DNA from 2 places in the Ruminococcus sp. RTP21484sp1_RTP21277st1_D2_RTP21277_210401 genome. Region 2 is predicted to be linked to the other one. Evidence: riboswitches for the same ligand, from Rfam matches in the RefSeq annotation. Region 2 holds a riboswitch; the other holds the start of a gene.
What was found. Region 2 has a riboswitch for FMN ahead of AB5706_RS09120 (ECF transporter S component). Riboswitches for the same ligand answer to the same signal wherever they lie in the genome.
Positions count from the first base shown of each region.

Region 1 (16,243 bases), on a different contig from region 2:
CACTTTGAGCGGGCGGGAATTGTGTAATGAGCCGCGAACTTCTTGCAAGTCAAAAAAACAATAGCGGAATTTTATTAGACCCCCGGACAAAACTGGCGGTACTGATTACCATAGCTGTCTTTATTTTAGGCGGTTCGTATGAAGGCATCATGCAGTATTACATCATCGTGTTGGCGGCGATCCCGCTGTTACTTTTGTCAGCGGCCAGAAAATGGAAAGGCGCTGTTTTCTATATCCTGATTTTTGGAGGCAGTCTGTGCCTGGAAATGTTCGGTCTGTCACGACTGGCTGGCGTAGCAAACTACATTGCAGTAGCCATTGTTGGCATTCTGCTGAGGTTCACCCCCAGCGTGGTCATGGGATATTTTGTGGTAACGACAACCACGGTCAGCGAATTTGTTGCGGCGATGGAACGGCTCCACCTGCCGCAGCAGATCACCATTCCTATGTCTGTGATGTTTCGCTTCTTTCCCACGGTTGCGGAAGAATGGAGCGCTATTGGGGACGCCATGCGGATGCGTGGCGTCCGCTTTGGTGGTGGAAAAGTCGGTGCGATTTTAGAGTATCGGATTGTCCCCATGATGATCTGCTCCGTCAAAATCGGAGAGGAACTGTCCCAGGCAGCCCTTACGCGGGGATTGGGAGGCCCGGTAAAACGGACGAATATCTGTAAGCTGGGTTTTCATGTGCAGGATGTTATTTTCCTGCTGATCTGTCTGGGAGCATTTGCAGCGCAAATCTATGTGCTTTCCGCAAGGGGGTGAAGGAAATGATTGAATGTCAAGATGTGTCCTTTTCTTATCCTGCCAGTACCCTTCCCGACAGTGAGAGGCAGGCCGGTGGCGCTTTGAAACATATTTCCTGCACTATTGAGGACGGTTCTTTTGTCCTGCTCTGCGGGACTTCCGGCTGTGGGAAAACAACCATGACCCGGTTGTTTAACGGCTTGATCCCCCATTATCATGAGGGGACTTATACCGGCTCCGTCTATCTGGATGGAAAGGATACCCGTGACCTGTCACTGTTTGATATTTCTCTGAAAGTCGGTTCTGTATTTCAAAATCCGCGTTCTCAGTTTTTCAATGTAGACACGACCAGCGAACTGGCTTTCGGCCCAGAGAATCACGGCATAGCGGAAGATCTTGTGCGTGACCGTGTAAAGCGTGTAGCTGCACAGCTAAAGTTGGAGCCGCTGCTTGATAGAAGTATTTTTTCTTTGTCCGGCGGTGAAAAGCAAAAAATCGCCTGCGGATCGGCAGCGGCAATTGACCCGGATATTTATGTGCTTGATGAGCCATCATCCAACCTTGACGCATACGCTATCGCTGATTTCCGACAGCTACTCTTTACTTTGAAATCGCAGGGAAAGACCATCATCATCTCTGAACATCGGCTGTATTATCTGTCCGGCCTCTTTGACCGTGTCCTGTACCTAAAAGATGGAGAAATCGAAGGTGATTATACAGCAGAGAAATTTTGCGGCCTGTCGGCAAGACAGCGCGATGATATGGGATTGCGCCCTCTTGATCTTGCGGGGCTTTCAGAAGTTGAAGGCACGCCGCAGAGAATGAATGAGGCGGTTTGGACGATAAAGAATGTGTCCTTTGCCTATAAGCATGAGCCGGAAACCTTGCATATAACGGAAACCTCTTTCCCATTCGGCAGCGCCACGGCCATCATCGGACATAATGGTGCGGGAAAATCCACCTTTGCCCGGTGCCTCTGCGGGTTGGAAAAGCACTTCAAAGGAACGGTGCAGGATCAGAGCAAGAACTATTCCAGAAAAGAACGATTGAAACTCTGTTATATGGTCATGCAGGATGTAAACCACCAGCTCTTTACCGAAAGTCTTCTGGATGAAATTCTGCTCAGTATGAGAACCGAGAATAAGCAAAGGGCAAGAGAAATCTTAAAGGAGATGGACTTGCTTTCCTTTGAGGACTGCCACCCGATGGGACTGTCCGGCGGTCAAAAGCAGCGCGTGGCGGTTGCCTCTGCGATTGCTTCGGAGCGCCCTCTGATTTTATTTGATGAACCGACCAGTGGCCTTGACCTGTTTCACATGAGGCAGGTTGCCAATGTTGTCAATCAGGTGGCAAATGCCGGAAGAACCGCGCTTGTGGTAACGCATGACCCGGAATTTATTCTACGCTGCTGCAATTATGTCCTTCACTTAGAAAATGGGCAAATTCTGGAAAGTTATTCCATAGCGAACGGCGATGGCCGAAACCGGCTGCTAAAGTTTTTCCTGAATGATATGGAGAAGGAGGTGTCCACAGAATGAAGGAGGAAAAGAAGGAGTCACCCATAGGCGTCTTATGGGGATGGGGCAAACCCTATCACGGGAAATTCATTGGCAGTATTATCCTTGCGGTATTAGGCGTTGTCTGCCAGATGGTGCCCTATTTCTGCGTGGCGCATATTGTCACAATGATGTTGTCTGGGGAACAGAATTATTCCCGCTATGTGACCGCTGGTATTATTGCACTGTGCGGATACTTTGGGAAGGTGCTGTTTTCCTGTCTTTCTACAACGATTTCCCACACAGCGACCTATTACACGCTGCGCGATCTGCGGGAAAATATCACCGCAAAGCTGGCCCGCGTCCCGATGGGGACGATTTTAGATACTCCGTCCGGCCAGTATAAAACAACGATTGTTGACCGGGTAGAAGGTATGGAGCCAACCTTCGCACACCTGATCCCGGAAATGACGGCAAATGTGCTGGTACCGCTTGTTATCGCCGTGTACCTGTTCCTTTTGGACTGGCGCATGGCGCTTCTGTCACTTGTTACGCTGGTGGTGGGCCTTGCTGTCATGTCTGCCGGCATGAAGAATTATCCCGTCAAATGGGAAGGCGCGGTTAAGGCAGGCAAGCAAATGGCAAATGTCATTGTAGAGTACATTGGTGGGATTGAGGTAGTCAAAGCGTTTAGTCAATCCGCCGGTTCCTACAAAAAATATTCTGACGCAGTAAACTATAACGCCAACTACTATGTGGACTGGATGAGAGAAAACCAAAAAACCATGAGCGCCTACAACGCCATTTTGCCATCGGTGTTGATTTGTGTGCTGCCCTGCGGCTTCGCGTTCTGGATCTCCGGCAGCCTGGAACTTTCCACTTTCCTGTCTATCGTAATTTTCTCGCTGGGACTGATTGGGCCGATTGTTGCAGCCTTTACCTTTACGGACGATTTGGCCGTATTAGGGACAAATGTGGAAGAAATCAGCCAGCTTTTGAACGCTGAAGAACTGAACCATAAGGATACGCCGGTCAAGCTGGAAGATACCGGCATTTCTCTTAGGTCTGTGTCTTTTTCCTATGACGGGACAACAGAGGTTTTGCATGGTGTGAGCCTGACCATCCGGCCCGGCACCATGACCGCCCTTGTGGGGCCGTCTGGCTCCGGCAAATCGACGGTGGCAAAGCTGATTGCCGGATATTGGGATGTTACATCCGGCAGCATTACCCTCGGCGGTCATGAGCTGAAGGATATACCGCTGTCTGAAATTGCAGATCAGATTTCCTATGTATCTCAGGACAACTACCTGTTTAACCGCAGTATCCGGGAAAATATCCGCATGGGAAGACCCAGCGCCACAGACGCGGAGGTGGAACAGGCCGCCGAACAAAGTGGTTGCGACGCCTTTATCCGCGGGCTGGACAATGGCTATGATACGGTTGTCGGCAGCGCCGGTTCCCACCTTTCCGGCGGGGAGCGCCAGCGTATTGCCATCGCCCGTGCCATGCTGAAAAATGCACCGGTTGTCATTTTGGACGAGGCAACTAGCAGCGTTGACCCGGAGAATGAGGACGAATTGCAGCGAGCTATCGAGGCACTGACTCATGATAAGACCAGCACTCATGAAATCGCCAGGTATCTGAAGATTACCGAAAAGGCAGTTTACAGGTGCATGGACAGGCTGAAAGAAAAAGTGAAGAAGATCTTCGAGTAATTCATGATAATCAAAAAGCAGGGTGTGAGAACAAACTCCACCCTGCTTATCATTTATTAGAAAAAAGGAAACTTTTGTCAAAACCAGTATTTAAAAATTTTATCAGTAATAAAGTGCAGAATGATGTTTGGATTGCAGTTTTTATGCAACTATTTCTTGTTGCTATTGACAAAACCTTTTTCAGAGATTAAAATTATAACAGCGTTATATAGCACTGTTATATAGGAGGTGTGCAAAATAAACGGAAATGGAATGACTTTAGAAAATATCCACCGGGCAGCGAAAGCGGAATTTTTAGAAAAAGGATATAAAGACGCTTCCCTGCGGAATATTGTGAAATCCGTGGGAATGACTACCGGAGCCTTTTACGGATATTACAAAAGTAAAGAAGAACTTTTTGAAGCCATCGTTGGTGAGCATTATGAATATATTCGCAACCGTTTTATAAAGGCACAGCAGGAGTTTGCTGAACTTCCAGCTGCCAGACAGCCGGAAGTCATGAGTGATATTTCGGGAATCTGCATGTACAATATTCTTCATTATGCGTATGAGCATTTAGAGGAATGTAAACTGATCCTTGTCTGTTCGGAAGGAACAAAATTTGCCGGGCTAATTGATGAAATGGTGGAGATTGAAGTGGAAGGGACTCATGCCTATCAGGAGGTTTTAAGGAAGCTTGGAAGGCCCTCTCCCCATATCGATCCTTCGCTGGAGCATATTCTGATCACCGGCATGTTTCATACTTTTTTTGAATTGATCATTCATGAAATGCCGCTAAAAGATGCCGAAAACTACGTTAGAGAAATGCGCGCCTTTTATACAGCAGGATGGATGAAAATTATGGGGCAGTAATGCCTTATAATTTTTGTTTGACAGTTAGCTGCTGCTAACCTAAATTCGGATATTGTAAGAACATAGACGTGTTCTCTTTATCATAAACACAAAGAAAAGGAGGAATTTTTTTGAAAAAACAATCCAATTTATCACGCCTGCTGGAAATTGCAGGCAGCCATAAGTACCTGACCTATGCTTCCTGGGTGTTTTCTGCAATCAGTGCCCTGATTGCTCTGGTACCCTTCTATTACATCTGGAAAATGATCAAGGAAGTATTGGAGGTGGCACCGAATTTTGGCCAGGCACAGAACCTGACCGGTAATGGCTGGATGGCAGTATTGTTTGCGGTTATAGCGGTGCTTGTCTACATAGCAGGGCTGATGTGTTCCCATTTGGGAGCATTTCGTATCGCCACAAACCTGCGTATCCAGACCATGGAGCATATTGTTAAGCTTCCTCTTGGGTTTGCCGAGAGTTTTGGCAGCGGAAAACTGCGCAAGATTGTCAACGAATCCAGCGCAGCCACCGAAACCTATCTCGCCCATCAGCTTCCCGACAGAGCCAATGCCATTGCAACCCCCTGCGGTCTTTTGGTGCTGTTGTTCGTGTTTGACTGGAGACTGGGACTATTGAGTCTTGTTCCGGTTGTGCTGGGGTTTCTGATCATGATGGCAATGACCGGAAAGCAGATGCAGGAAAAGATGAAAGAATACCAGAATGCGCTGGATGATATGTCCAATGAAGCGGTAGAGTATGTCCGTGGGATTCCGGTGGTAAAAACCTTTGGCCAGACGATCTTTTCCTTTAAGAAGTTTAAAGACTCCATTGACCGGTATAAAGTATGGGTGATTGCTTATACCAGGCAGCTTCGGACACCGATGATGTTCTATACAGCTGCGATCAACGGCGTTTTTGCCACACTGATTGCCGGAGGACTGTTGCTTACGCAAGACGGTGTGACTTCCGGTTTCTTACTGGATCTTATTTTCTATATCATCATTACACCGGTTATTTCTGTCACACTGACACGCATTATGTTCCAAAGTGAAAACGCCATGATCGTAGACGACGCTTTACAGAGAATTGACAGCGTTTTGCATTTGAAGCCTCTGGAGGAAACGAAACATTCAAAGCATCCCCAAAACGCTTCCGTGGAACTGAAATCGGTTCATTTCAGCTATGATGGAGAAAAAGAAGTATTAAAAGATATTTCACTGACCATTCCTGCAGGACAGACGGTAGCTTTTGTAGGTCCATCCGGCGGTGGAAAAACAACCCTTGCCAACCTGATTTCCCGATTCTTTGATCCCCAGAGCGGAATGGTAAAAATCGGTGGTGTTAATGTGAAAGACATCCCGAAAGAGGAACTCATGAACACGGTGTCTTTCGTATTTCAGAACAGCCGTCTGATCAAGGCATCTATTCTGGAAAATGTGCGTATGGGAAAACCGGAAGCTACCCGTGAGGAAGTTCTGACTGCCCTTCATCACGCGCAATGCGATGATATTCTGGAAAAACTCCCACAGGGTGTGGATACGGTCATCGGTACAAAGGGTGTCTATCTTTCCGGCGGCGAGCAGCAACGAATTGCCATTGCCCGTGTGATGCTGAAAAATGCTCCGATTATCATTCTGGATGAAGCCACTGCCTTTGCTGACCCGGATAACGAAAGCCGCGTACAGGCTGCTTTCTCAAGACTTTCCGAGGGTAAGACAGTGATTATGATTGCCCACAGGCTTTCTACCGTAACAAATGTGGATCAGATTTTTGTCATTTGCGACGGACGGGTTGCCGAGTGCGGAAACAGTCGCGAATTGCTTGCAAAAGACGGTATATTCAGCCGTATGTGGAAAAATTACCAGACTTCCGTGCAATGGAAGGTAACAAAGGAGGTGCAGTAATATGATCAAAAAACTGCAGAAAAAATATGCCCTGTCTGAACAGGGAGCAAAAGACCTGATCAAAGGCTGCCTGGCCTGTGTCCTTCAGAATCTGTCTTTTATGTTTCCGGTGGGACTTTTATATTACCTGGTCAGCGATCTGATGAACGGGGGTGTTCCCGGCGGGAAAATTCCATTTTATGTGGCAGGCTGCGTGGTGTGTATTGGCTTGATTCTGCTGACCACTTTCTTTCAATACAATGCGACCTATTTTGCCACTTACAAAGAAAGCGGTATCCGCCGCATTACCCTGGCAGAACATCTGCGCAAAATCCCCCTTTCCTTTTTCGGGAAAAAGGATTTAGCCGATCTTACCAGTACCATTATGGCGGATTGCACCTTCCTGGAGCAGAGTTTTTCGCATTTTATCCCTGAGCTTGCGGGTTCGATCATTTCTACAGTTCTGATTTCCATTGGTCTGCTCTTTACGGACTGGAGAATGGCACTGGCTGCCTTATGGGTTCTGCCGGTTGCCTTTGCGATTGTGGGATTTTCCGCAAAGATTCAGGAAAATCTGAATCAGAAAGCCATGGATGTAAAGATGGCCTGCGCAGACGGGATACAGGAGTGCATTGAAACGGTTCGTGACCTGAAAGCGAACAATGCGGAGCAGGCATATTTAAAAGGTCTGGAAAAGAAGATCCGTGCCGTGGAGCATCGTTCCATCCTCAATGAATTCGGCCTTGCTGTTTTTGTGGTTTCCGCATCGCTGGTGCTGAAGCTTGGTATTGCAACGGTTGCGCTGGTGGGAGCTGTTTTGCTCATGCAAGGAAGCCTCTCCGTGCTTACATTCTTTATGTTCCTTCTGGTAGTATCCCGTTTATATGACCCTCTGCAGGGCGCACTCCAGAATCTTGCGGCAGTCATCAGTACACGAACCAATATTGCCCATATGAATGAAATTCTCGATCATCCCATCCAGCAGGGCAGTGATAGGCTTTCCAATCAGGGGTATGATATTGTCTTTGACCATGTCGGGTTTGCCTATAATACCGGAGAAACTGTATTGAAAGATGTCTCCTTTACGGCAAAGCAGGGAGAGGTTACGGCTCTGGTGGGCCCGTCCGGCGGCGGAAAAACAACCGTATCCCGGCTGGCAGCAAGGTTCTGGGATATTAACAGAGGAAAGATTACCGTGGGAGGCATGGATGTATCCCGAATAGACCCGGAAACACTGCTTTCTCTGTATTCCATCGTATTCCAGGATGTTACGCTGTTTGACAATACGATTCTGGAAAATATCCGAATCGGAAACAAAGACGCCACAGATGAACAGGTCATTGCGGCTGCGAAACTTGCCAATGTAGATGAATTTGCAGAAAAATTACCAGATGGATGGCATACCAATATCGGGGAAAATGGCTGTGAACTTTCCGGCGGAGAGCGCCAGCGCATCTCTATTGCCCGTGCATTTCTGAAAAATGCGCCGATCATTCTTTTGGATGAAGCTACTGCTTCCCTGGATGTGGAGAATGAAACTCTGATACAGACAGCCCTTTCCCGTCTGATCGCAGATAAAACCGTTCTGGTTATCGCCCACAGGATGCGTACCGTAGCCGGAGCAGATAAGATCGTTGTCCTTTCTGATGGTACAGTTGCAGAAGAAGGATCACCAAAGGATCTGGAAGAAAAGAATGGTGTATATGCCCATATGGTAAAACTGCAGACAGAAAGCCAGAACTGGAAACTTGCGTGAAGAAGGAAAAGGAGGTAGTGCAATGAAAAGGAACCAATGGAAGCAGGAGAATATCCGCCTTGGCACCCACGGGGAAGACTATGGAAGCTGGATGTCCAATCCTGTCTTTTACATCATTGGCGGAATCGGAGTTTTGGCCGCTGTGCTGGCTGTCCTCTCTTTTTATGTATTTCATGTCGCTGTTCTCGGTGTGCTGTTTGCCATCATCACAATCGCACTTGTGGTTTTGCTGATCTGGATCACATGGATCAGGCGGCAGTATGCCTTTGGCGGTGGCAGAATCATGGAACAGGTTCACCGGGTTGTCCTCTCGCACCTAGACTATGACGGTGAGGGCAAGATTCTGGAAGTAGGTTGCGGCTCCGGAGCGCTGACAATCCGTGCGGCTCTGACATGGCCGAAAGCAAAAGTAATCGGTATTGATTATTGGGGCGCTGTGTACAATTACAGCAAGGCACTCTGCGAGAAAAATGCTGCAAGTGAGGGCGTGGCTTCCCGCTGTGTATTTCAGCACGGTGATGCGAAGCAGCTGGATTTTCCTGATGAGAGCTTTGATGTGGTCATCAGCAACTATGTCTATCACAATGTCATGGGTGCAGATATGCAGAAACTGCTGCTGGAAAGCCTGCGGGTATTGAAAAAAGGCGGCGTCTTTGCACTTAACGATGATATGAAACAAAAGATGTACGGTGACATGGAAGGTTTTGCGCAGAAACTGCGGGATATGGGGTATGAGGAAGTACGACTTGTTGATACCGCACAGGAAGCTTTTGGCGCCCACCGTCGGGCTGCCATGATGATGCTAGGTTCTTCCCGGTTGCTTGTCGGTAGAAAGTAATGTATCAAAACAGGAGGTTTGGCTATGTCCAAGTTAGGAGTCGTGGAGGATACACTGTTCGTCCCTATGCTGGGAAGAATTTATGCTAGTGAGCATTACCCGCAAATTTTATATGATAAAAAAGCATTGGAATTGAAAAAGAAGCTGCCTTCAGACTTGATTAAACAGAATATGCAGAGCCAGTATACCCTTTTGGCCTCTGCTTCCCGGTCTGCTAATATGGATCGGATTATTCGGACTTTTCTGGAACGCAGACCGGACGGTGTGATTGTCCAGTTGGGCTGTGGTCTGGAGACAACCTATCACCGATGTGATAACGGAAAGACACACTGGTATGCCGTGGATCTGCCTCATGTAATCGAATACCGGCGGGGACTTCTTCCCGAACCAGAGAGGGAATTATATATTTCCGGGGATGCCTTTGCAAAGGATTGGATCAAAAAAGTTCGCAATGATGTATTTGATGCTCCTATTCTCGTTACTGCAGGCGGGTTATTTCATTATTTTGAGGAACATAAGGTCATTGCCCTTCTGCGTATGATTGGGCAATTTGGAAATATGGAAGTTGTTTTTGATACGGTGAACAAAAGAGGAATGACCATGATGAAGAAAAAATATATGAAACAGGTCGGCCATGCCGATGCACAAATGTTCTTTTATGTGAATTCAGCGGAAGAACTGGCAGCAAAGATCGGGGGTAATGTGAAGGTGATTGCGGAGGAACCATACTATCGTTACATCCCTAAAAATGGCTTAAAGCTATCCACAAAGGTCAGTATGACAGTTTCTGATCAATTCAAGATGGTAAAGATGATACATCTAAAACTATAGTGGATATACAATATCAGAGAGAGAGAACTTTATCATTTTTTCGGACGCACTGATGAAACACCATCAAAAGCCGCTTTCTATCACCAGCGTGCAAAATTAAAAGATAATGCACTATGGGAACTTTTGCAAATCTTTAACCAGAAGCTTCAACCAACTCTATACAGAAACCGTTATCGTTTGGTTGCTTGTGACGGTTCTGTTGCTGATGAAGTCGATCCGGAACTTCTGGCAAAAGTATTGGCTAATCCAGAGATGTGGGCATTGCTCAATTCACTGGCGAAAACGATGAAGTAATGAAAAATAGTGAAAAAATAGTGTAATTTTAATGAAAAAACAATTCATAAAACGATATAATATATGGATAAAATGAGGATATTTATTGTGTATATGGATATTCTATCTCCATCAGTAAACTAAGTAAAATAAAAATTCTGCTTTACAAACAACAGATAAAGTATTAAAATAAACAAAAAGATATCTTCAGGGCAGGGTGAGATTCCCTACCGGCGGTAAAGCCCGCGAGCCGAGAGGCATGATCCGGTGAGATTCCGGGGCCGACAGTACAGTCTGGATGGAAGAAGATGATAGTACAGTTGATTTTTTGTATGAATGAATGTAGTATCAGAGCTCTGAGATGGTGATCCATTTCAGAGCTTTTTATATAGGAAAATCAGACATTCATTTATCAATCATATGTAACAGATCAATTCCACCCTGCAGATATTTCTGCAGGCTTTTTTTGTATCTGGTACATCGTTTTCGAAATAACTATACCATTCACTTGTCTGTGAATCCGATTGCACATGTTTAAAAGCCTCGGCGTAGCCCAGGCAAAGAACAGGAATAAGAAAGAAGGAATAGAAATGACGGATCAGGAATATATGCTTCGGGCTATTCAACTGGCCAAAAAAGGAGAAGGCTGGACGAATCCCAATCCTATGGTAGGGGCAGTGATCGTAAAAGACGGAAAGATCATCGGGGAAGGCTATCATAAAAAGTATGGAGAACTTCACGCGGAACGTAATGCAATTGCTTCTCTTACAGAATCAGCAGAAGGTGCGGTGATTTATGTCACGTTGGAGCCTTGCTGTCATCATGGTAAAACACCTCCATGTACGGAAGCGATCATTGAACAGAAGATCAGAAAAGTGGTGATCGGTTCCAGAGATCCGAATCCGAAAGTGGCAGGAAAAGGTGTACAGATGTTAAGGGAAGCCGGTGTAACAGTAGTTGAAGATTTTATGAGAGAAGAATGTGATCAGCTGAACCCGGTGTTTTTCCATTATATTACTACGAAGACCCCTTATGTGGTAATGAAGTATGCCATGACACTGGATGGGAAGATCGCAACGAAAACAGGAGCATCAAAATGGATCACCGGAGAATCTGCACGAAAAGAAGTACAGCATATGCGGCATCAGTACATGGGAATCATGGCTGGTATTGGAACTGTGCTTGCAGATGATCCGATGTTAAACGTCCGGGTAGAAGGCTGGAAAAGTCCTGTCAGGATTGTGTGTGACAGTAAGCTCAGGATCCCGCCGGGCAGTCAGATTGTAAAAAGTGCGGAAAAGTACCGGACGATCGTGGCTTATGCAGAACAGAAAAATGCAAAAGAGAAAATAAAAATATTACATACCATGGGAGTTGAAACCATTTACTGTCCCGACGAAAAGAATCAGATAGACCTTAAGAAGCTGATGGCAGATCTTGGAAACAGAGGCATTGACAGCATCCTCCTGGAGGGAGGAGGTACGTTAAATGACAGTGCACTGCGAGCTGGAATTGTAAAGGAAGTACAGGCTTTTGTGGCACCAAAGCTGTTTGGCGGTGTGGCTGGGAAGACACCGGTAGAGGGTATTGGAGTTGAACTGCCGTCTGAAGCAGTGGAACTGAAATATACAGATATCTGTCAGATCGGTGAGGATATCCGGATAAAATGTCAGGTGTGTGATAAAAAACAGGAGGAATCATGTTTACAGGAATCGTAGAAGAGAAAGGAAAAGTCCGTTATATACAGCTGACAGGGGAATCAGGGATCCTGGCAGTGAAAGCCCGGAAAGTCCTGGAAGGGACAAGGATCGGTGACAGTATCGCTGTGAATGGTGTGTGTCTGACAGTTACGTCGATTCAGCCGGACGGATTTACTGCCGATGTGATGGCAGAGACGATCAGAAGAAGCAGTCTTGGCAGCTGCAAGGCCGGAAGCCAGGTAAACCTGGAACGTGCAATGGCTGCAGACGGTAGGTTCGGGGGACACATAGTAAGCGGCCATATTGATGGGACTGGCGTGATACGTTCCATGCTCCGGGAAGAAAATGCCATCTGGGTATCAATTGAGACATCGCCACAGATTTTGCATCTGATCGTGGAAAAAGGATCCGTCTGTATTGATGGGATCAGCCTGACAATTGCAAGGGTTGATGAAGCTGGTTTTCAGGTGTCGGTCATTCCACATACAGGAGAAGAAACCACTCTTTTGGAAAAGGTGCCGGGGGATCTGGTTAATCTGGAAAATGATGTGATCGGAAAATACGTAGAAAAACTGCTTGGCATCAGAAAAAACGAAGAAGAGAAAAAAGAATCCGGAATTACGATGGAGTTTCTTGAAGAATTCGGGTTTTAGAACAGGAGGATATACACTATGTCACAAAATTATCAGTACAACACAATTGAAGAAGCACTTAGGGATCTTAAGGAAGGAAAAATAGTTCTGGTCACAGATGATCCGGACAGAGAAAATGAGGGAGATCTGATATGTGCGGCAGAGTTTGCGACCAGGGAAAATATTAATTTCATGGCGACCTATGCAAAGGGTCTTATCTGTACACCGATGAGTGCAGAAATTGCGGCGAGATTGAACTTTCCGCCGATGGTTGCGGAGAACACGGACAATCACAGTACAGCATTTACCGTGGCAGTAGATCACGCAGATACAACCACAGGTATCTCTGCGGAAGAGCGCTCCTATACTATCATGAAGTGTGTGGATGATCAGTCAAAACCGGAGGATTTCAGAAGACCGGGACATGTGTTTCCGCTTATTTCCAGAAAAGGCGGGGTTTTGGTACGAAATGGCCATACAGAGGCAACAACAGATCTTATGAGACTTGCCGGACTGAAAGAATGCGGCGTGTGCTGTGAAGTTATGAAAGAAGATGGAACTATGATGCGTACATCACAGCTATGGGAAATGGCAAAAGAGCATAACCTTACATTTATTACGATCCGTGATCTGCAGGATTATATAAGAATACATGAAAAGCATGTAAAGGAGGAAGCCGTTGCAAACCTCCCAACGCAGTACGGTGATTTTAAAATGTATGGTTATATCAATGATATTACAGGAGAGCATCATCTGGCACTGGTAAAAGGTGATCTGGGAGATGGTGAGGATGTGCTTTGCCGGGTACATTCGGAGTGTCTGACAGGGGATGCATTCGGATCGCTCAGATGTGACTGTGGCCTGCAGCTGCAGACAGCGATGCGCCAGGTAGAAGCAGAAGGCCGAGGAATTATTCTGTATATGAGACAAGAAGGCCGAGGAATCGGACTGATCAATAAGATCAAAGCATATGCGCTTCAGGAGCAGGGATACGATACTGTGGAGGCTAATGTGAAGTTAGGGTTTGCACCGGATCTCAGAGAGTACTGGGTCGGGGCACAGATACTGTCAGACCTTGGTGTGAAATCATTAAGATTACTGACAAATAATCCGGATAAAGTCTATGGACTTGGCGAATTCGGACTGAAGATCAATGAGAGAGTACCTCTGGAGATTCCGGCACAAAAGTATGACCGGAAGTATATGAAGACGAAGCAGGAAAAGATGGGTCATATTTTTAAAGAAATAAATTTATAAAAAACAGCAAATATCAGGAGGAAGAAAAAATGAGACAGATCAATTTAGTAGAAGGAAAAGTAGTAGCACCGGAGGGAATGAAGGTTGGTATCGTGGCAGCGAGATTCAATGAAATTATTGTGAATAAATTATTGGGAGGGGCAGTCGACGGACTGGTAAGACATGGAGTAGAAGAAGAGAACATTACTGCAGCATGGGTACCGGGAGCATTTGAGATTCCGATTACAGCACAGAAGATGGCACAGTCAGGAAAATATGATGCAATTATCTGCGTTGGAGCTGTCATCCGTGGAGATACTTCACATTATGATCTGGTGTGTAATGAATCTGCCAAGGGAATCGCACAGGTTGAACTTGCAACAGGAATCCCGGTTTTATTCGGAGTGATCACGACTGAAAATATCGAGCAGGCTATTGCGCGTGCAGGAAGCAAAGCGGGAAATAAAGGCTATGATTGTGCATTATCTGCGATTGAGATGGTCAATCTGATGAAGCAGCTCTAAAAGACAGGAAAATAAATGATGACAAAAACGATCATATTCGATTATGATGGAACGATCCATCATACCCTTGGAATCTATGAACCGGCATTTCGTGAAACCTATCAGTGGCTGACAGAACAGAAGGTTACCGAAGAACGGGAGATAGGCTCGGTGGAAATTGCCGGCTGGCTGGGACTTAACAGTAAGGAGATGTGGAATACATTTTTGCCGGAACTGGATCAGAGCTATAAAGAGCAGGCAAGCAGGATGGTAGGAGATCTGATGGTAAGACAGATCAGGAAACATAAGGCAGTGTGGTATCCGGGAGCAGAGGAGATGCTAACAGCTTTGAAGAACCGGGGATATCACCTTGTGATCTTAAGTAACTGTAAAGCTTCATATCGTGAGGCACACTGGAAGGAATTTGGGATGGAACGATGGTTTGATCGTTTTTATGACTGTGAATCATACAGATTCCGTCCAAAGACAGAAATTGTGCAGGAAATCATCCGGGAATATAGTGGCCCTTATCTGGTAGTCGGAGACAGGAGACAGGATCTGGAATGTGCCAGGTCCTGCAAAAGCCCTTTTATAGGATGCCTGTATGGATATGGTGAGAAAGGGGAACTGAATGGGGCTGATTATTATGCAGAACATATAGAGGATATACTGCAGATGGTGATATGATTTTTGCAATATAAAATCTGAAGGAAAAAAGTTAAAAATAAGTACTTCTGTAAAATAAAAGGATATAGAAAATTTGCAACAACTTGTTGCAAATTCTGAGGCGGGGATGATTTTAGGATAGTCATAGTGATAGAGGTAATCCACTTTTCTAACCCCATCTGTACAGTAAAGTTCTCAAGTCCAGTTGTACAAAGCGCTACTGCACGGGGAACCAGATGGAATGCATCTCCACTTCCTAAAAGAACTGCCATAATTCCAAACATGGTAAACTGTCGGTTTCCTTTGCCTTTGCGGATCATTTATAGATTTTACTGTGGAAGATTTTGCATAAAGTGTTTTCCGTGCTTGTGTGTACCATTATCTGATATCAAAGCAGTACAGGGTGATTCCGGCCATGCACAGGTCAATATGATTACGGATGCGTACTCTCAAATTCCGGATGATGACCAAAGGAAAAATGCAGAGCTTTTTAAAGAAGCATTTTATGAGAAAAAGAATCTGAATCCAGAGAGGCGGGCGTTGCTCAATTCGTTGGCGAAAACGATGAAGTAATGAAAAATAGTGAAAAAATAGTGTAATTTTAATGAAAAACAATCCATAAAACGATATAATATATGGATGAAATGAGGATATTTATTGTGTATATGGATATTCTATCTCCATCAAATCTATTGAAATCTCCATCATTTGTTGATAGAATGATGGAAATAAATCTGAAGTGAAGGAGATTCCTATGAGAGACTTTGATTTTATTGTAAGTCCTGAAAAATTGTTAACACCTGAAATTGTTCAGATGGTTAGCAGCATTCATGAACATAAAGGCAAACAGGAATTATTTCTCGAAGCCAATGTAGATGAATTGAAAACACTCTTAGAAGTTGCATTGGTTCAGAGTACGGGAGCATCCAACCGAATCGAAGGTATATTTACAAGCGATAAGCGTTTGGAAGAATTGGTAAGTCAAAAAGCAGAACCCCGCAACCGATCTGAGCAGGAAATTGCTGGTTATCGTGAAGTACTTTCCACAATTTACGAAGGTTATGAATATATCAACCCAAGACCGAACATTATTTTGCAGTTACATCGAGATCTGTACTCCTATTCACAGGGATCTGC
Region 1 is NZ_JBCOMJ010000017.1:50,647-66,889, reverse strand. It holds gene AB5706_RS12555 (MptD family putative ECF transporter S component) at 1-27, shown strand, start outside; gene AB5706_RS12550 (energy-coupling factor transporter transmembrane component T) at 27-764, shown strand; gene AB5706_RS12545 (ABC transporter ATP-binding protein) at 770-2,284, shown strand; partial or broken gene AB5706_RS12540 (ABC transporter ATP-binding protein) at 2,281-3,858, shown strand; gene AB5706_RS12535 (TetR/AcrR family transcriptional regulator) at 4,186-4,809, shown strand; gene AB5706_RS12530 (ABC transporter ATP-binding protein) at 4,920-6,692, shown strand; gene AB5706_RS12525 (ABC transporter ATP-binding protein) at 6,694-8,427, shown strand; gene AB5706_RS12520 (class I SAM-dependent methyltransferase) at 8,450-9,265, shown strand; gene AB5706_RS12515 (class I SAM-dependent methyltransferase) at 9,290-10,096, shown strand; FMN riboswitch at 10,569-10,683, shown strand; gene ribD (bifunctional diaminohydroxyphosphoribosylaminopyrimidine deaminase/5-amino-6-(5-phosphoribosylamino)uracil reductase RibD) at 10,960-12,087, shown strand; gene ribE (riboflavin synthase) at 12,069-12,722, shown strand; gene AB5706_RS12500 (bifunctional 3,4-dihydroxy-2-butanone-4-phosphate synthase/GTP cyclohydrolase II) at 12,741-13,958, shown strand; gene ribH (6,7-dimethyl-8-ribityllumazine synthase) at 13,997-14,461, shown strand; gene AB5706_RS12490 (HAD family hydrolase) at 14,477-15,127, shown strand; partial or broken gene AB5706_RS12485 (hypothetical protein) at 15,244-15,426, opposite strand; gene AB5706_RS12480 (hypothetical protein) at 15,473-15,679, shown strand; gene AB5706_RS12475 (Fic family protein) at 15,861-16,243, shown strand, end outside.
Region 1: linked by a shared signal. The riboswitch ahead of ribD (bifunctional diaminohydroxyphosphoribosylaminopyrimidine deaminase/5-amino-6-(5-phosphoribosylamino)uracil reductase RibD) and the one ahead of AB5706_RS09120 (ECF transporter S component) in region 2 are both predicted to bind FMN.

Region 2 (16,243 bases):
TATCTGTTCTTATCCGTTCCCTCCACAAAAAAACTTATAAAATCAGATAAATAAGTTACATGTTTTTTCCTATATAATATAACATAAACTGACTATTTTATCCAGACTTTGTGACTATTCTTAACCATACTGTTTTTATTTTTTACAAAATCATTCCTGGATGTGTTATAATTGGGATATCTGTTGAATAACCGTTAATAAAGATACTTATGAGGTGTAATATTTATGAGATACAAAGATGAATTCCATATCGCATCCACAGCGGTTCTGCTTAGTATGGCTATGTTTGGAATTTCCGTAGTGGTTCCCAAGGAGAGCCGTGTTCCCACAGCCAAGACCACTTTGACAGAAGCACCGGAAACTGCAGCTGAACAGGCTGAACAGGCTGAATTTCCGATTTACAGCCAGGACAGCAACTATAACAGTTCTTACGATAGCAGCCAGAACGATACTTCTTATGACAGCAGCCAGGTAGACGGCAGCTATGATAATTCAGATACGGATTCCTCTGACAGTGGTCAGATTACTTATCCTACAGAAGATTCCGAAGACAGTTCAGGAAGCGACACTACCGATAATACCGATATTCCTGATTATACAGAGGATCCTTCAGAGGACTACGGAACAGAAGACAGCGGAGACCTTGATTATACAGAGGATGGCTCTGGTACCGGTTCCGATAATAGAGACAGCTCATCCGATACTTCCGGTCAGGATATTGAATACTATGAATAACAAAATCCCCGAAAATTTCGGGGATTTTGTTTTACCTGATCTTATTCAAAAATCCAAATGGTTCCTTATCTTCCAGAAAATGCATCAGCATATATGCCGTCATGATCGCTACATTCTCTTCCTTCAGAATCCGCTTCACTTCCTCGCGGTCCGCCAGAATCACTTCAATCTCTTCCGTATCTTCCTGTGCCTTGGAACTGATTTCGCCGCTGGCATATCCATATACAGTCGCACAAGACTCGTCTGTCATTCCTACAGTAGTGAAATAGGGCTTCTGGTAAGCTTCTGCTACCGGAATAGGATCAAGCTTCAGTCCGGTTTCCTCGTACATTTCACGAATTGCGCCTTCATGGTAATTCTCATCTGGCTCTACCAGACCAGCTGGAAATTCATAAATATAATCACCTAATGTATAACGATACTGGCGAATCAACACCACTTTGTCATGTTTTTCGCCATAAATGCTATAAATGATCACACCGTCCGGATTGTTCTTATGTGTCACCATTTTCAGGCTGTCTACATCTTTTGCACGGGAAGACACAAAATAGTTTACCGGGGTATTGTGCACACTGGTGGCTTTTACATTATAAAGGTTTACATAACGATTATCTGTCTGTTTGGTAATGCTGTTGATTTTTCCCATAGGAACCTCTTTTCGTCAGTTCTTGCTGTTCTGGTCAGAGGTCTCGCTAGAGCGTGTTTGAAAAAGGCTTTCTGCAAGATGTGCGTCACAATTTGTGGGAGATTTTGTCCGGATAAGGGCGCCGTAGCGGGCTACGGCAACCGAATTCGGGCAAAATATACCGCAAAGTGGGGCGTGCAGATTGCGGGAATGATTTTTCAAACAGGCTCTAGATCTCACCAAGGAACAGAGAATCAGTCACCGCGAAGAATCACACGGATTCTTTTATAAATAAAGAACACGATCACTGAGGTTAATGTGTATTTAAATAAATTGAATGGTACAAGAATCATAATTGCAAAAGTAAGAAGGTTGGTTACACCGCTGTGTACTGCTGCACCCATTTCAATAAATGCCTGTACCGGCATTCCAAATGCCTTGCCGTATGCCGGAAGAAGTACAAATGCGTTTACAAAGCATGCAAGCACTGTGGTAAGAATTACACCTGCTGCCATACCTGCCACTGCGTGTGTTCTTGTCTTCTTATGCTGATAACGATAAATCAGTCCGGCTGGAACTACATAAGAACAGCCAAAGAGGAAGTTTGCCACATCACCAACGCCTGCTGTCATAGTTCCCTTGGTTACCAGATGTACCAGAATTTTCACCAGTTCAATCAGTATACCTGCTACAGGTCCCATTGCAAAAGAACCGATCAGTGCTGGAATCTCAGAGAAATCCAACTGATAAAAGGACGGTGCCAGAAATGGCAGCGGTACCTCAAAATTCATCAACACACCTGCCACAGCACCTAACATTGCTACCTGGGCAATGGTTCTGGTGCGGCTTCGCTCCATTACGTTTCCATTTTTGATTACTTGTTCGCTCATACTCATTGCTCCTTAAATTATAATATTTAAAGAAAATTTCTGCAAGTATGGGATTAAAATGTTACCAGTAAACAGTAACGGTTACTGTTCACTGGTAACGTTCCGCGAGGTGTTTTTTGTGAACAAAGTTCACAGAAAACCCGAGAATTGCCGCGCGAAATCATGCGAATGCATGATTTCTGTGCATCGCGAAGCGTGTTACTGTGAACGGAGTGAACAGTAACCAGTAACGTTAAAATCACCACATAAAAAGCCCCGGAATCTCTTCCGGGGCAATGAGCACGTACAAAAAAATATCAACCGATCTAAATATTCTGCGCGTTCTTCTCTCATCCAGACTTTACTGTCGGTTTTGGAATTTCACCAAATCAGCCGCCAAAGCGGGTCGCGGACTATACCGCCGGTAGGGAATTTCGATTTCCAAGGATTTCGATCACCCTGCCCCGAAGAAATTTTCTTTTCATGGTGGATTATACAATAGAAATAAGATAATTTCAATAGGAAATCTATTTGTACATCTATTTCATATTTTCTATTATATATCTATTATCATTTGTCTTTATTTGTCTCCACCACATGTACATCCATCTGCGGATACGGAATGGAAATTCCGTTGGCATCAAAAGATTCTTTGATTTTCTCATTGAGGCGCCATTTGATCTTCCAGTATTTATCGGTAGGCACCCAGACGCGAAGACCCATGACTACGGCACTGTCAGCAAGTTCGTCTACAAAGACCAGCATGTCTTTGTCCGATTTGGTTCCGGGATCTTCCTGTAAAATGTGCTGCAAAAGCTTTTTTGCTTTCTTAATATCGGAATCATAGGAAATTCCCACTTTGATTTCCAGGTTACGCAAATTCTGCGCAGTTACATTGATAATGGTGCTGTTGGATAATTTTCCATTTGGAATGATTACGTGCTTATTGTCAATGGTGATCAGGGTCGTATAGAACATCTCAACCTTATATACGGTTCCCTCCGTTCCATCAGCCTGATCCTGTATAATATAATCTCCTACCTGAAAAGGCTTAAACAAAAGCAGCATAACGCCGCCAGACAGATTCTCCAGACCGCCCTGCAAAGCAAGACCGATGGTAACGCCGGCAGTTCCCAGAAGAGCTGCTACGGAAGATTCCTTCACACCGAAATTAGTAGCTATATTAAAAATCAGAATCAGATACAGCAAAAATTTCCCAAAAGAACAGATGAACTGGGCAACCCCCATGTCTATGCCGGCCTTTTCCATGGAACGCTTCGCAACCTTCAGCAGCCACTTGATCAGCTTTGTTCCCACATAAAACGCTACAATAGAAAGAACCACTTTCATTCCGAAGCTGATCAAATCCGGAATATGACCGTTAAAGTAAGCCTTGATCTGATCCCAGTTGGAGTTTACTTTATCCACTGTTTCCTGGACAGTCTCCTGAACTGCATTCTCTATAACCTGTCCTTCCAAATTCCCATCTCCTTTTTTCAGTCCTTTCCCACAAACAACTTTGTCCCTTGTTATCCAAAAACAATTTCGTCCACCCCGCTCAAAATCGCAAAAGCGGCAGGAACTAATACCCATTTAAAACAGAGCAATCTGTCCTGTTTTCCACAGGAAATTCATTTTGGAAGCAAATTATCCACCGTCTACTGCAAGACTCTCCACAGTATCAACTGCGCTGCCAGAATTAACGGCACACCCAGGCGAAATTTCCACTTTCTGGTTTTATGATGAAAAAACTGCATTCCAAGAAGAGCCCCAGCGGAACCGCCAATGGCAGCCACCGCAAGAAGCTGAGCCTCTGGGATGCGCCACTGTTTTCTGATGGCTTTCTGCTTGTCCATGCCGTACATCCCGAAGGCTGCGATATTAACTAAAACCAGATACACAACAAGCATATTTTCTAACATTTTAATCCAACTCTCTAATTCCTCTGCCAAACACGCTATAAAGCGTGTTTGAAAAAGGCTTTCTGCAAGGCAATGTCAAGAGAAGAGAAATAATGCTTTCCCTCTTCTCTTTATTTATTTAACCCTTTCATAGAAAGGCTGATCCGGTTCTTCTTCTCATCCACACCGAGAACACGAACCTCCACAACATCTCCGACGCTTACAGCTTCCAACGGATGTTTGATAAATTTTTCACTCATCTGGGAAATATGAACAAGTCCGTCCTGATGAACTCCGATATCAACAAAAGCTCCGAAATCGATTACGTTGCGGACAGTTCCTTTCAGGATCATACCCTCTTTCAGATCCTTGATATCCAGTACATCTGTGCGGAGAATCGGCTTCGGCATCTCATCACGCGGATCTCGTGCCGGTTTCTCCAGCTCTTTTACAATATCCCGAAGAGTGATCTCTCCAATTTCCAGTTCATCAGCAGTCTTCTTGTAATCCCTGATCTGTCTGGAAAGTCCGGCAAGCTTGCCTCCTGCAATATCCTCAGCGGAATATCCCAGTTTCTCAAGAAGCCTGGAAGCCGCCTCATAGCTCTCCGGGTGAACGCTTGTCGCGTCAAGAGGATTGGAGCCGCCTGTAATACGCATGAAACCAGCGCACTGCTCGAATGCTTTCGGTCCAAGCTTCGCAACCTTCAGAAGATCTTTTCGGCTTGTGAAACGGCCATTCTCCTCACGGTAAATTACAATGTTCTTTGCAATAGCCTTGGAAACACCGGAAATATACTCAAGAAGGGAAGCAGAAGCAGTATTTAAATCCACACCTACTTTATTTACAGAATCCTCAACCACACCTGTCAGAGCCTCGCCAAGCTTCTTCTGGTTCATATCATGCTGATACTGCCCTACACCAATGGATTTCGGATCGATCTTAACCAGCTCAGCCAGAGGATCCTGCACACGTCTTGCAATGGAGGTAGCACTTCTCTGTCCTACATCAAAATTTGGGAATTCGTCTGTAGCAAGCTTGCTTGCAGAGTAAACAGAAGCACCTGCCTCATTTGTAATCACATACTGAACCTTCGCTTCCGGAATCTCCTTCAGCATATCAACAATAACCTGCTCAGACTCTCTGGAAGCAGTACCATTTCCAACAGAAATCAGGGAAATGCCATACTTCTTGATCATAGCTTCTACTGTATCCTTCGCAGCGCGAATCTTCTTCTCGTTAGTAGGAGCAGTTGGATAAACAACTGTGGTATCCAGAACTTTTCCAGTAGGATCTACAACGGCCAGCTTACAGCCTGTACGGAAGGCCGGATCCCATCCAAGGACAGTCTGTCCGGCGATTGGAGGCTGCATGAGAAGCTGCTCCAGATTTTTGCCAAATACTTTGATGGCTCCGTCCTCTGCCTTCTCAGTCAAGTCACTTCTGATCTCGCGCTCGATTGCAGGAGCGATCAGACGCTTGTAACTGTCCTCTGTCACTTCTTTCAGAATCGGTGTAGTAAATGGATTGTCTCGGGTGATCACCTGCTTCTCAAGGTAACGAAGAATATCTTCTTCTGGTGCAGCTACCTTGATAGTGAGGAATTTCTCTTTCTCACCACGGTTCAGCGCCAGCACACGATGTCCAGCCAGCTTCTTCACCGGCTCCTCAAACTCATAATACATCTCGTATACAGACTGTGCCTCCGGATCTTTTGCCGTAGAACTGATGGTTCCTTTTTTTGCAGTAAGATCACGGATGTGGATTCGATAATCTGCCTCATCGGAAATATGCTCTGCAATAATGTCCTTTGCACCAGCAATGGCATCTGCCACAGAAGCAACCTCTTTTTCCTCGGAAACAAAGGCTTCTGCTTCTTCCTCGATGGACTTGCCTGTCATCTGAAGCATAATAATATTTGCCAGCGGCTCCAGACCTTTTTCCTTGGCAATTGTTGCCCTGGTACGTCTCTTCGGACGGTACGGACGATAAAGATCCTCTACCACTACCAGTGTCTGTGCTGCCAGGATCTGTGCTTTCAGCTCTTCTGTCAGTTTTCCCTGGTCCTCAATGCTGGAAAGAACCTGATTCTTCTTGTCTTCCAGATTTCGAAGATAAGTCAGTCTCTCGTTCAGGTTACGAAGCTGCTCATCATTTAAGGTTCCAGTAGCTTCTTTTCTATATCGTGAAATAAAAGGGATGGTGTTTCCCTCATCGATCAATTTAACAGCAGCTTCTACCTGCCATTTCTGCACCCCAAGTTCCTGGGTGATTACCTGTAAAATATCCATTTTTTCAATCTCCTCTTGTTGCTTGTATTTCTAATTTCTGTAACCGTCATTATTTTCTGTATCATATCCGTTTCCAGAATCATTGGTCCAGTTATGAAAGCCGCCGTCAGCAGTTCCATCTCCTGGCAGTCTGTAGTCCAGTTCCCCATCCAGATCCCGATAAAATGCCACCATGGACATTTCCATATAAGGCATGATCCAGAAAAGTGCAATATAGAACGTGAACACAGATAATAACAAAAGCGGGATAAAGCTGAGATTCAGCTTCACATATCTCCAGATATTTCCCTTCATCAGCCTTGCGCTCTCTTTCAGTGCCTGGATTCCTCCAAGCTCTGTGTCATCCGCCATGAGAAAGTAGGTCATGGCAAATGGAAGGGAAATAAGAAAATTCAGCAAAGTGCTTACAGCCAGCAGTCCCAGAGTCATGGAAAGCCACTGGATCTGGGAATCCACAGTCAGTCCCGGATCTGTGGTAAAGCTCACATAATAGTAAGGGATTGCTGTGACCAGCTGGATCAGCGCCAGCACAAAGCCTGCAACGATCACCCTGTCTGGCTGGTTTTTGAAAAAGTAGCCCAGATCTCCCAGAGAAAACTCCTTTCCCCTGGAAATATTCAAAAGCATATACCCCAGACCAGCGGAAATGATCCCCACGATCAGTGACACCACCAGCATAAATACTTCACTGAGAACCAGATCCAGCGCGGATGTGCCAGAAAATAAATTGGTAGAAAGGATTGTTCCTAAAGTATTCAGACCATACACTGCCAGAAGCCCAAGGATCACAGTTCCAACATGTCCCTGCAATGCCTTTTTTGCCTGCAGTTTGATTTCCTTCGTACTTCTTTTTTTCATAATCATCATTCTCCTTTGCAGTGAAACAGCAGGCCGGGATTCTGATGCATCCCGGCCAGATATATTGCAGCACCATTTCGCTGTTTTCACTTTTTGCTCCATTAAGCCATGCCAGTTGTTCCCAATATAGCATTCTTCCATCTGACATCTGTAATTTTTTAATTACGCCGTTCTCTTGTTTCCCCAGAAAAACAGCGCTACCGTACCAGGACCTGTATGGCTTCCGATGGTAGTTCCGATGTTATTGATCTCAACCTTCCCATTTAATTTCGGGAAACGCTCTTCCACCAGCCTTGCCACTTCCCTGGCATCCTCTATACATGCGGACTGGGAAATATAACATTTCCCACTATAGTCAAGTCCGCCCTCAGCGTACTCTTCCATTTTGTCTACAACAGCCCGGATCACCTTTTTCTTGGTACGGATCTTAAATCTTGGGATCAGTTTTCCCTGATCATCCATATTCAGCAGCGGGCAGATATTCAGCATCGTGCCGAAAAAGCCGCTGGCCTTGGAAATACGGCCTCCTCTGATATAAAACGTAAGATCTGTGGAAAAAAACCAGTGATGCAGGTTCAGCTTGTGTTCCTCCGCCCAGGCATGAACCTCCTCAATGGGTCTGCCCTCATCCCGAAGGTCTGCAAGTTTATCCATAAAAAGCCCATATCCGGAGGATGCTCCCAGAGAATCCACCACCAGGATCTTACGCCCCGGATATTTTTCCTCCAGATCCGCTTTTGCAACGTTAGCTGAATTGATAACGCCAGAAATTCCTGAAGACAGGCAGACATGGAGCACATCTTTTCCCTCTTTCAGAAATCCTTCGAAATATTCTTCGAATTCATCTGCATTTACCTGGGAAGTCTTGGTGGATGCACCATCCTGCATGGCCTTATAAAATTGGTCAAATGGCATAGACTGTCCCAGATCATCTGCATATTCTTTTCCATTTAGTTCATAATGAAAGCAGATATAGGAAATATTTCTTTTCTCAAAATGTTCTTTCGTAAGGTCTGCTGTGGAACAGCAGCTGATCACATAGTCGCTCATATTTCCCTCCTGTTACTAATTTTGCAAAACCTCCAGATCGGGTTCTCCCTTATTCTGGAAGAATTTCATTTCTGTACGCAACACTTGCCACTGTATCCGGATCCTCATCCTTGTTAAACCAGAACTGTGCCCGGTTGTCAATCTTGGTATCTGCAGTCTTATAAATATTCAGGTAATCTCCGTCCTCATCACACGCATAGCCTTTTTCCTCTGCAGCTGCGATCAGGTCCGCCTTCTTCGCACCCAGGGTAAATCCACCGGAAAGAGTAAGGGTAAGAGCATCACTGTCGTAATTGCCTACCTCAAGCTCCCGTACAAAACAGTTCTCGATGGCAGTTGCATCCTGGGTAAAATTGTAAACACTGAAATGCACACTCTGGTTATTCTTCATCATGTCTACAAATTCCAGATCCCGGCCAGCCACATAAGCGCCATCTTCCACATCCTGAAGCTCCCAGCCATTCTCAAGGAATGCAGACACCGGAGCCGGAAGGGAATAAAGATCTCCGCAGAATTCCAACTGTGGAGCCAGCAGATCATCTCCCAGCTCAGTAGGAGCGGTATAGGAAGATACGATTTCTGGAACTTCCTCGCTTACACTTCCCTTGTCATATCCTTCTGGCTCTACGAAGTTACGCATATCTACCTGCTTCAGAGTATTGTCATCCTTATATACATAGAAATGAACTTCCTCGTAATAATCTTTCGAGTAGGAATACTTGGTATACAGGTCTCCCTCGTAAGTATCGCTTGGATCACCATAAGCAGCTTTGATATCATCAAAATTGGATTTTCCCATTACGATTCCGCCAGGCAGTTCTACAGGAGTAGCCGCCACATCAAAATCATAGCTTGCATCAATATCAATTCCTGCTACCAGACACTGGTTTAATGGCAGCTGGTTGATTCCAAGATTGATCACATCTACGGAAACGCGGTCGTCCCCTTTGTAAAAACTGATGGAACCATAGGAATTGGTTCCAACGCCCATCTCCGGGTCCTCGTTCTTGCCAAGTGTCCAGTCTGCTGCAAAATCCTGGTAATACATAGGGAACTGGTAAACCTTATCCCCGATCTTCACCTGAAAATCGTACAGGCTGTCGGACAGCTCTGTAACCGTTTCTGCACCAGCCTCAGGCTCATCAGCAGCCTCTCCTGCTGCCTCTGTAGTTTCGGCTTCCTGTGCCTCTGCATAAGCCGCGGACGGAACCGCACACAGGCACATTGCTGTAAAAAGCACTCCCAATACTTTTCTTTTCATACAGAAATTCCTCCTTAGAATGTATATTTGATCAGTCGGCAAGGCCGAAAGCATCGTGTACTGCATTCATAGCCCGGATTCCGTCTTTTTCGTTGATAAGGACGGTAATACGGATTTCAGATGTGGAGATCATATTAATGTTTACGCCTTCATTGTAAAGGCTCTCAAACATCTTGGCAGCCACGCCAGGATTGCTGAGCATACCGGAGCCAACAATGGAAAGCTTGGCGATATTGCGCTCAGAGTGAAGCTCCTTGAAGCCAAGGCGCTCCTGGCTCTCCTCCAGAGTGGCAACTGCATCATCCAGATCATCCTTATTTACGGTAAAAGAAATGTCCTTTGTTCCTGCACGTCCGATAGACTGCAGGATAACATCTACATTAATATTTTTCTTTGCAAGGGTATCAAATACCTTAAATGCAACACCAGGCACATCACGAAGTCCCAGTACTGCGATCCTCACAGCGTCTGTATCCAGCGCAACACCGCTGATCAGCATTCTTTCCACGCTAACTACCTCCTTAACTACCGTTCCTTCACTGTTATTCAGGCTGGAGCGGACCACAAGGGGCACTCCGTATTTCTTCGCCATTTCCACAGAACGGTTGTGAAGTACACCCGCTCCTGATGTTGCCAGATCCAGCATCTCATCGTATGTGATCTCTTTCAGCTTTCTGGCATTTGGAACCTTACGTGGGTCGGCTGTATAAACGCCGTCCACATCTGTATAAATCTCGCAGGCGTCTGCATGAAGCGCTGCTGCCAGTGCCACGGCAGTGGTATCAGAACCGCCTCGTCCCAGGGTGGTATAATCATCATACTTATCCACTCCCTGGAATCCGGTAACGATGACAATCCTGCGGGCATCCAGCTCACGGCGGATACGCTCTGTGTCAATTCTTTTCAATCTTGCATTCTGATGGCTGCTTGTGGTATGCATGGTCACCTGAAAAGCATTCAGGGAAACCGCCGGAACGCCCAGCTTGTGCATTACCATGGCCATCAGAGATACGGACATCTGCTCACCGATGGTAAGGAGCATATCCATCTCACGCTTCGGAGGCTTGTCGTCCATATCATGAGCCATACGGATCAGCTCATCTGTATATTTTCCCATGGCGGACAAAACCACCACCACGTCATTTCCTTTTTTATATTCCTCGATACAACGGTTGGCAACATTATACATTCTCTGTTTGTCCCCAACGGAAGTACCGCCGAATTTCTTAACTATCAGCATAGTTTTTCCTTTCACGCTGTCAGTTTTATTTTTTATCTGCGCATACAGACAGTTTCACGCAGCTGCCCATTACCTGAATAACTGCGGTTTCATGTTATCAGTCTTTCACGCGGATCATGCCCAGAACATTCTCTCCAAGCGCTTTCACACGCGCTTTGTACTCGCCCTGTGTCATAAGTCTGGTAATAAAACCAAATTCTTCCGGAAGGGAATCCGGCTCGATCACAGCCTCAACCTTACCAAAAGCCTTATCCACCTCATCCAGGGAAGTATCCTTCACACGGACAAAGAAACGGCCTTCTACAGAATCCGGCTCCATCAGGGTCATCTCTTCATTGCTCCAGTTATTCGGAATGGTGTCATGAAGATGCTTTGCAGCCTCCACAACGTCTGCTGCAACTGCACTGGCAGTAGGAAGCTTGCCAGCTCCGCTTCCATAGAACATGGCATCGCCAAGCATATTTCCATGTACAAAAATACTGTTGAACACACCTTTTACGCCATAAAGAGGATTATCCTGTCCAACAAGGAAAGGTGCTACAAGTGCGTAGAAGGAATCGTCTCCCAATTTCTTGCTTGTGCCAAGAAGCTTGATGCTTCTGCCCATTTCTCTTGCGTATTCCATATCCTCTGGTGTGATCTTTGTAATTCCTTCTGTATAAACATTTTCAAAATTCAGGAATTTTCCATATGCCAGAGAGGAAAGAATGGCAATCTTACGGCATGCGTCCTGTCCTTCCACGTCAGCGGTAGGATCAGCCTCTGCGTAGCCTTTTTCCTGAGCCTCTTTCAGAACAGTATTGAAATCAGCACCTTCTGTGATCATCTTATCCAGCATATAGTTGGTAGTTCCGTTCAGAATTCCGCTGACCTCATCGATCTCATCTGCGGTAAGAGAACCGTTGATGGCACGAATGATCGGGATTCCACCGCCGCAGCTTGCCTCGAAAAGGAAGTTGATCTTTTTCTCTTTTGCAATTTCCATAAGCTCAGGACCGTATTTGGCAACCAGAGCTTTATTTGAGGTGCACACACTCTTGCCGGCTTCAAGTGCTCTTTTTGTAAAAGTATAGGCAGCACCGGTTCCTCCCATTACTTCTACTACAATTTTAACTTCCGGATCATTTACGATCTGCTCAAAATCATGAACAAGAATCTCTTCTACCGGATCTCCCGGGAACTCACGAAGATCCAGTACATATTTGATCTTAATCTCTTCCCCGGCTCTTTTGTTAATCAATTCATGATTGGTGCGGATGACTTCTACTACACCACTTCCAACTGTGCCATATCCTAACACTGCAATATTTATCATCTGTCCGTTACTCCCTGCCTAAAATTTTTAAATAATGGATTCCTTCCATCTGTTCAATGTCATCCACCATTGCCTCTGCATCCCCTTCTCCCTGAAGGATCTGCACACTTAAGGTAAGAGTGGCAATACCACTGATGGGAATACTCTGATGTATAGTCAGAATATTGCCATGATTTTCCGCAATAGCCCGAAGAACATTGGATAAAATTCCCGGCTCATCATCCATCTGTATAATAAAAGTGATGGTCTTTCCCTTGGCTTCCTCGTGGAAGGGAAAAATATCATCTTTATATTTATAGAAAGAGCTTCGGCTGATTCCCACAGCGTCTGCAGCTTCCTGAACTGTAACTGCCCGCTTTGATTCCAGAAGCTTCTTCGCTGCAACTACATTCAGAAGCACTTCCGGCACAGCCCGCTCTTTTACTACAAAATATTTATTCTTATCTGTTGTCTTTGGCATCCTGCATTTCCTTCCACTTTCACTGCGCCCTGCAAATCTCTGCCATTACAGCCGCTGTATCCAGACATAATCCGGAAACTGGCATTGCCCTGTTACCGTTACTTCGTGAACAGCAGCATGCTTTTACTGCTGCTCTGCAGGTCTCTTCGCAAGTGCGATCCATTTCAGATATGCATTAATAAAGATATCAATGGCACCATCCATAACTGCATCTACATTTCCGGTTTCTTCATTGGTACGGTGATCTTTGACCATGGTATATGGCTGCATAACGTAGGAACGGATCTGGTTGCCCCAGCCGATATCCGTTACTTCGCCTCGGATTCCGGAAAGCTTGGCTTCTGCTTCCTGCTGTTTCAGAAGATATAACTTCGCTTTCAGCATCTGCATAGCCTTATCTTTATTCATATGCTGGGAACGCTCATTCTGACACTGTACCACGATTCCTGTTGGGAAATGAGTGATACGGATAGCGGATGAGGTCTTGTTGATATGCTGTCCGCCGGCACCACTGCTTCGGTAGGTATCAATACGGATGTCCTCATCATTGACCTCTACGTCCAGATCTTTCTCAATATCCGGCATTACATCGCAGGATACGAAAGAGGTCTGGCGCTTTCCAGCCGCATTGAACGGGGAAATACGTACCAGACGGTGAACACCTTTCTCAGACTTCAGAAGTCCGTATGCGTTCTCTCCGTTTACCTGGAACGTAACAGATTTGATACCAGCTTCATCGCCGTCCAGATAGTCCAGAACTTCAATTGAAAAGCCCTTGCGTTCAGCCCAGCGTGTATACATACGATACAGCATACTGCACCAGTCGCAGGCTTCTGTTCCACCAGCTCCTGCGTTCAGTTTGATAATAGCATTCTCGCCGTCATACTCTCCTGAAAGAAGTGTCTTCACGCGGATACTGTCAAACTGTGCCTGGAACTCATCCAGCATTTCCTGGATTTCTTCGATCATGGACGGATCATTTTCCTCATAGCTCATCTCGATCAGGGTCTCCATATCTTCTTTCTGGGTTACCAGATTCTGATAGGTTTCCATGTCGTCCTTCATGCTCTTTAATTCTTTCATTTTCTTCTGGGATACTTCTGCATTGTCCCAGAAATCAGGCGCTTCCATTTCGCGCTCTAATTCTTCAACCCGCTTTTCTTTGTTAGCCAGGTCAAAGTGAATCCCTCACTTCCACTAATGGTTCTGTGTATGTTGCAAGAATGCTCTTGAACTGGTCTAATTCAACCATAGCTTCACCTTCTTTCTAATATTTCTGTGTAACAGTCCAGTGTTTTCTGAATCGTTACATTTCTCCAACAATGCCGCCGGCCTGGAACGTGTTTGAAAAATCATTCCCGCGATCCGCACGGCACACAGACTTTCAAACTATACAATAGCATATTCCGTGGAAAATTACAATAAAAAGCGGTGTGGAAAGGAACAGCCACCCGTTACCGTTTCCTCTGTGAATAACAGTCATTCTCTCTGTTGCGATTTTTTCTCAAAAATGGATTTTAGAATAGGTTGAAAAATCTCTGTATTTCTTATATCATAAACTAATGGTTCGTTTGTGGAACATGGTTCTATGATATGATGATTTTGGTTAAAGCTATTAATGAAGAGGTATCATTTTTGAAGAAGAAAGAAGCGGTATTTATTGGTGCACTATTGGTTATTTCAGTGGTGCTTTGTATTTTTGTTTATGCGGTTCCACATGGAACTCATGGGTCGATCCAGATTACGGTGGATGGGGAACTTTATGGGACTTATTCACTGGCGGAGGATCAGGTGATCCAGATTGGGGATACCAATGTGTGTGAAATTAAGGACGGCGAGGTAAAGATGACAGAGGCGGACTGCCCGGATCATCTTTGCATGAAGCAGCCGGCAGTGGGCAGTGCAGGCGGATATATTGTGTGCCTGCCAAACAGAGTAGTCATTCAGGGAGAGGGCGATTCAGATTCACAGGATTCCGAAAGTGGATTTGACGCAGTGGTGTAAGTGATGAATCAGAAAAAGACAGCGTATCTTGGGCTGTTTGCAGCCATTGCCATTATTTTCGGGTATGTGGAATCGTTGATTCCGTTTTTTGCGGGAATTCCGGGAATGAAACTAGGGCTTGCAAATCTGGCGGTGCTTTTTGTGCTGGAGAGGTATACGTGGAAAGAAGCGGCGCTGGTTTCCATTGTGAGAATTTTTATTATCGGTTTTATGTTTGGAAGCGGCTCCAGTATTATGTATAGCCTGGCGGGGGCGACCCTTAGTTTGATTGTGATGGTTTTTGTGAAAAATAAGATTGGATTCGGGCAGCTGGGTGTAAGTGTGGCTGGTGGCGTTTCCCATAACATCGGTCAGCTGCTGGTGGCGATTCCGGCAACGCATACGGTGGGACTGTTGTATTATTATGCTCCGGCGCTGATGGTGTCGGGAGTGATTACAGGACTGCTGATTGGAGTGCTGACGAAGGAAGTGCTTAAGAGGATTCCGTAATATGTTACCACCGTACGCATCTGGGCTGAATATATTCCACGCGGGGAGGCGCAACATTCCGCGGAGCTAACTGCTAACTGCGACTAAACATCTCAGGAGAGCCTTCGATGTTAAGTCTTCGTAAGCAGTGGATCTCCGCTCCATTAAAGGCGCGCCTTGAATGCCCCGCTTAGGAATATATTCAGCCCAAATGCTGTTGATTGAAAAAGAGCTCCTGACGATAGTTTTGAACTATCGTCGGGAGCTCTTCTTGCTATTCCATAAGTTATCATTTTCTATGAATTTATCATGGACAACTTATAATTCGTTTACTATATATCCGTCTTTCATTAATTCGAATTTATCCATCAATCCACTTGTCACATACACATTTTTGTCTTCATCAACGAATACGGCTTCTGCATCATATTTCTCTAAAAGAAGTTTCGCGGCGTCCAGACCCAGAACGAAGCAGGCAGTGGAGAGGCCGTCGGCCAGGTAGCCCTGGTCGCAGACGATGGTGACGGAGGTGAGACCGTTCTGGACGGGGTAACCGGTCTTTGGATCCAGGATATGGTGGTAGCGGATTCCATCTTCTATGAAGTATTTTTCGTAGTCGCCGGAGGTGGAAAGGAACTGGTTGGCGTCCAGGGTGATGGCGCCAAGGTAGTCACCTTCGGTGTCACGGGGATCGGTGAGGGCTACTTTCCAGGGGGAACCGTCTGGCTTTTCGCCGTAGGTCATGACACTGCTGCCACCAAGGTTCAGAATCATACCGAAAACGTCTGGCTGGGTTTGCAGGTAATCCATGATCTGGTCACAGCCCATGCCTTTTCCAACGGCACCAAGATCCAGGGTACAGCCATCAAGAAGGGTTACATTGTTTCCGTCCACCTGAATTTTCTCGTAGCCCACTTCGGGAAGAAGGGTGTCAATTTCGGACTGGTCCGGGACATGAGGATTCTCGCCGTCAATGTTCCACAGGCGGATGATCTTTCCAAGGGTGGGGTCAAAAGCACCGTCGGAATCCTGGGACAGTTGGCGGATTTTCTCAAGGTCGGCGGCAAGATCATCAGAGACTTCCATGGTCTTGCCTTCAGCATTGTTCAGCTGGGAAATCTGGGAGTTTTCCTCTGTCCAGGAAAGGAGGGTGGTTTCCATTTCGC
Region 2 is NZ_JBCOMJ010000011.1:9,874-26,116, reverse strand. It holds gene AB5706_RS09140 (hypothetical protein) at 226-735, shown strand; gene AB5706_RS09135 (NUDIX hydrolase) at 767-1,381, opposite strand; gene AB5706_RS23095 (DUF6783 domain-containing protein) at 1,301-1,651, shown strand; gene AB5706_RS09120 (ECF transporter S component) at 1,615-2,250, opposite strand; FMN riboswitch at 2,568-2,705, opposite strand; gene AB5706_RS09115 (mechanosensitive ion channel family protein) at 2,800-3,708, opposite strand; gene AB5706_RS09110 (DUF1294 domain-containing protein) at 3,888-4,151, opposite strand; gene AB5706_RS09105 (Tex family protein) at 4,262-6,421, opposite strand; gene AB5706_RS09100 (DUF975 family protein) at 6,452-7,279, opposite strand; gene AB5706_RS09095 (DegV family protein) at 7,442-8,329, opposite strand; gene AB5706_RS09090 (hypothetical protein) at 8,379-9,590, opposite strand; gene AB5706_RS09085 (aspartate kinase) at 9,622-10,830, opposite strand; gene AB5706_RS09080 (homoserine dehydrogenase) at 10,928-12,145, opposite strand; gene AB5706_RS09075 (ACT domain-containing protein) at 12,153-12,605, opposite strand; one part of gene prfB (peptide chain release factor 2) at 12,729-13,781, opposite strand; one part of gene prfB (peptide chain release factor 2) at 13,783-13,857, opposite strand; gene AB5706_RS09065 (NusG domain II-containing protein) at 14,241-14,609, shown strand; gene AB5706_RS09060 (Gx transporter family protein) at 14,613-15,098, shown strand; gene AB5706_RS09055 (FAD:protein FMN transferase) at 15,396-16,243, opposite strand, start outside.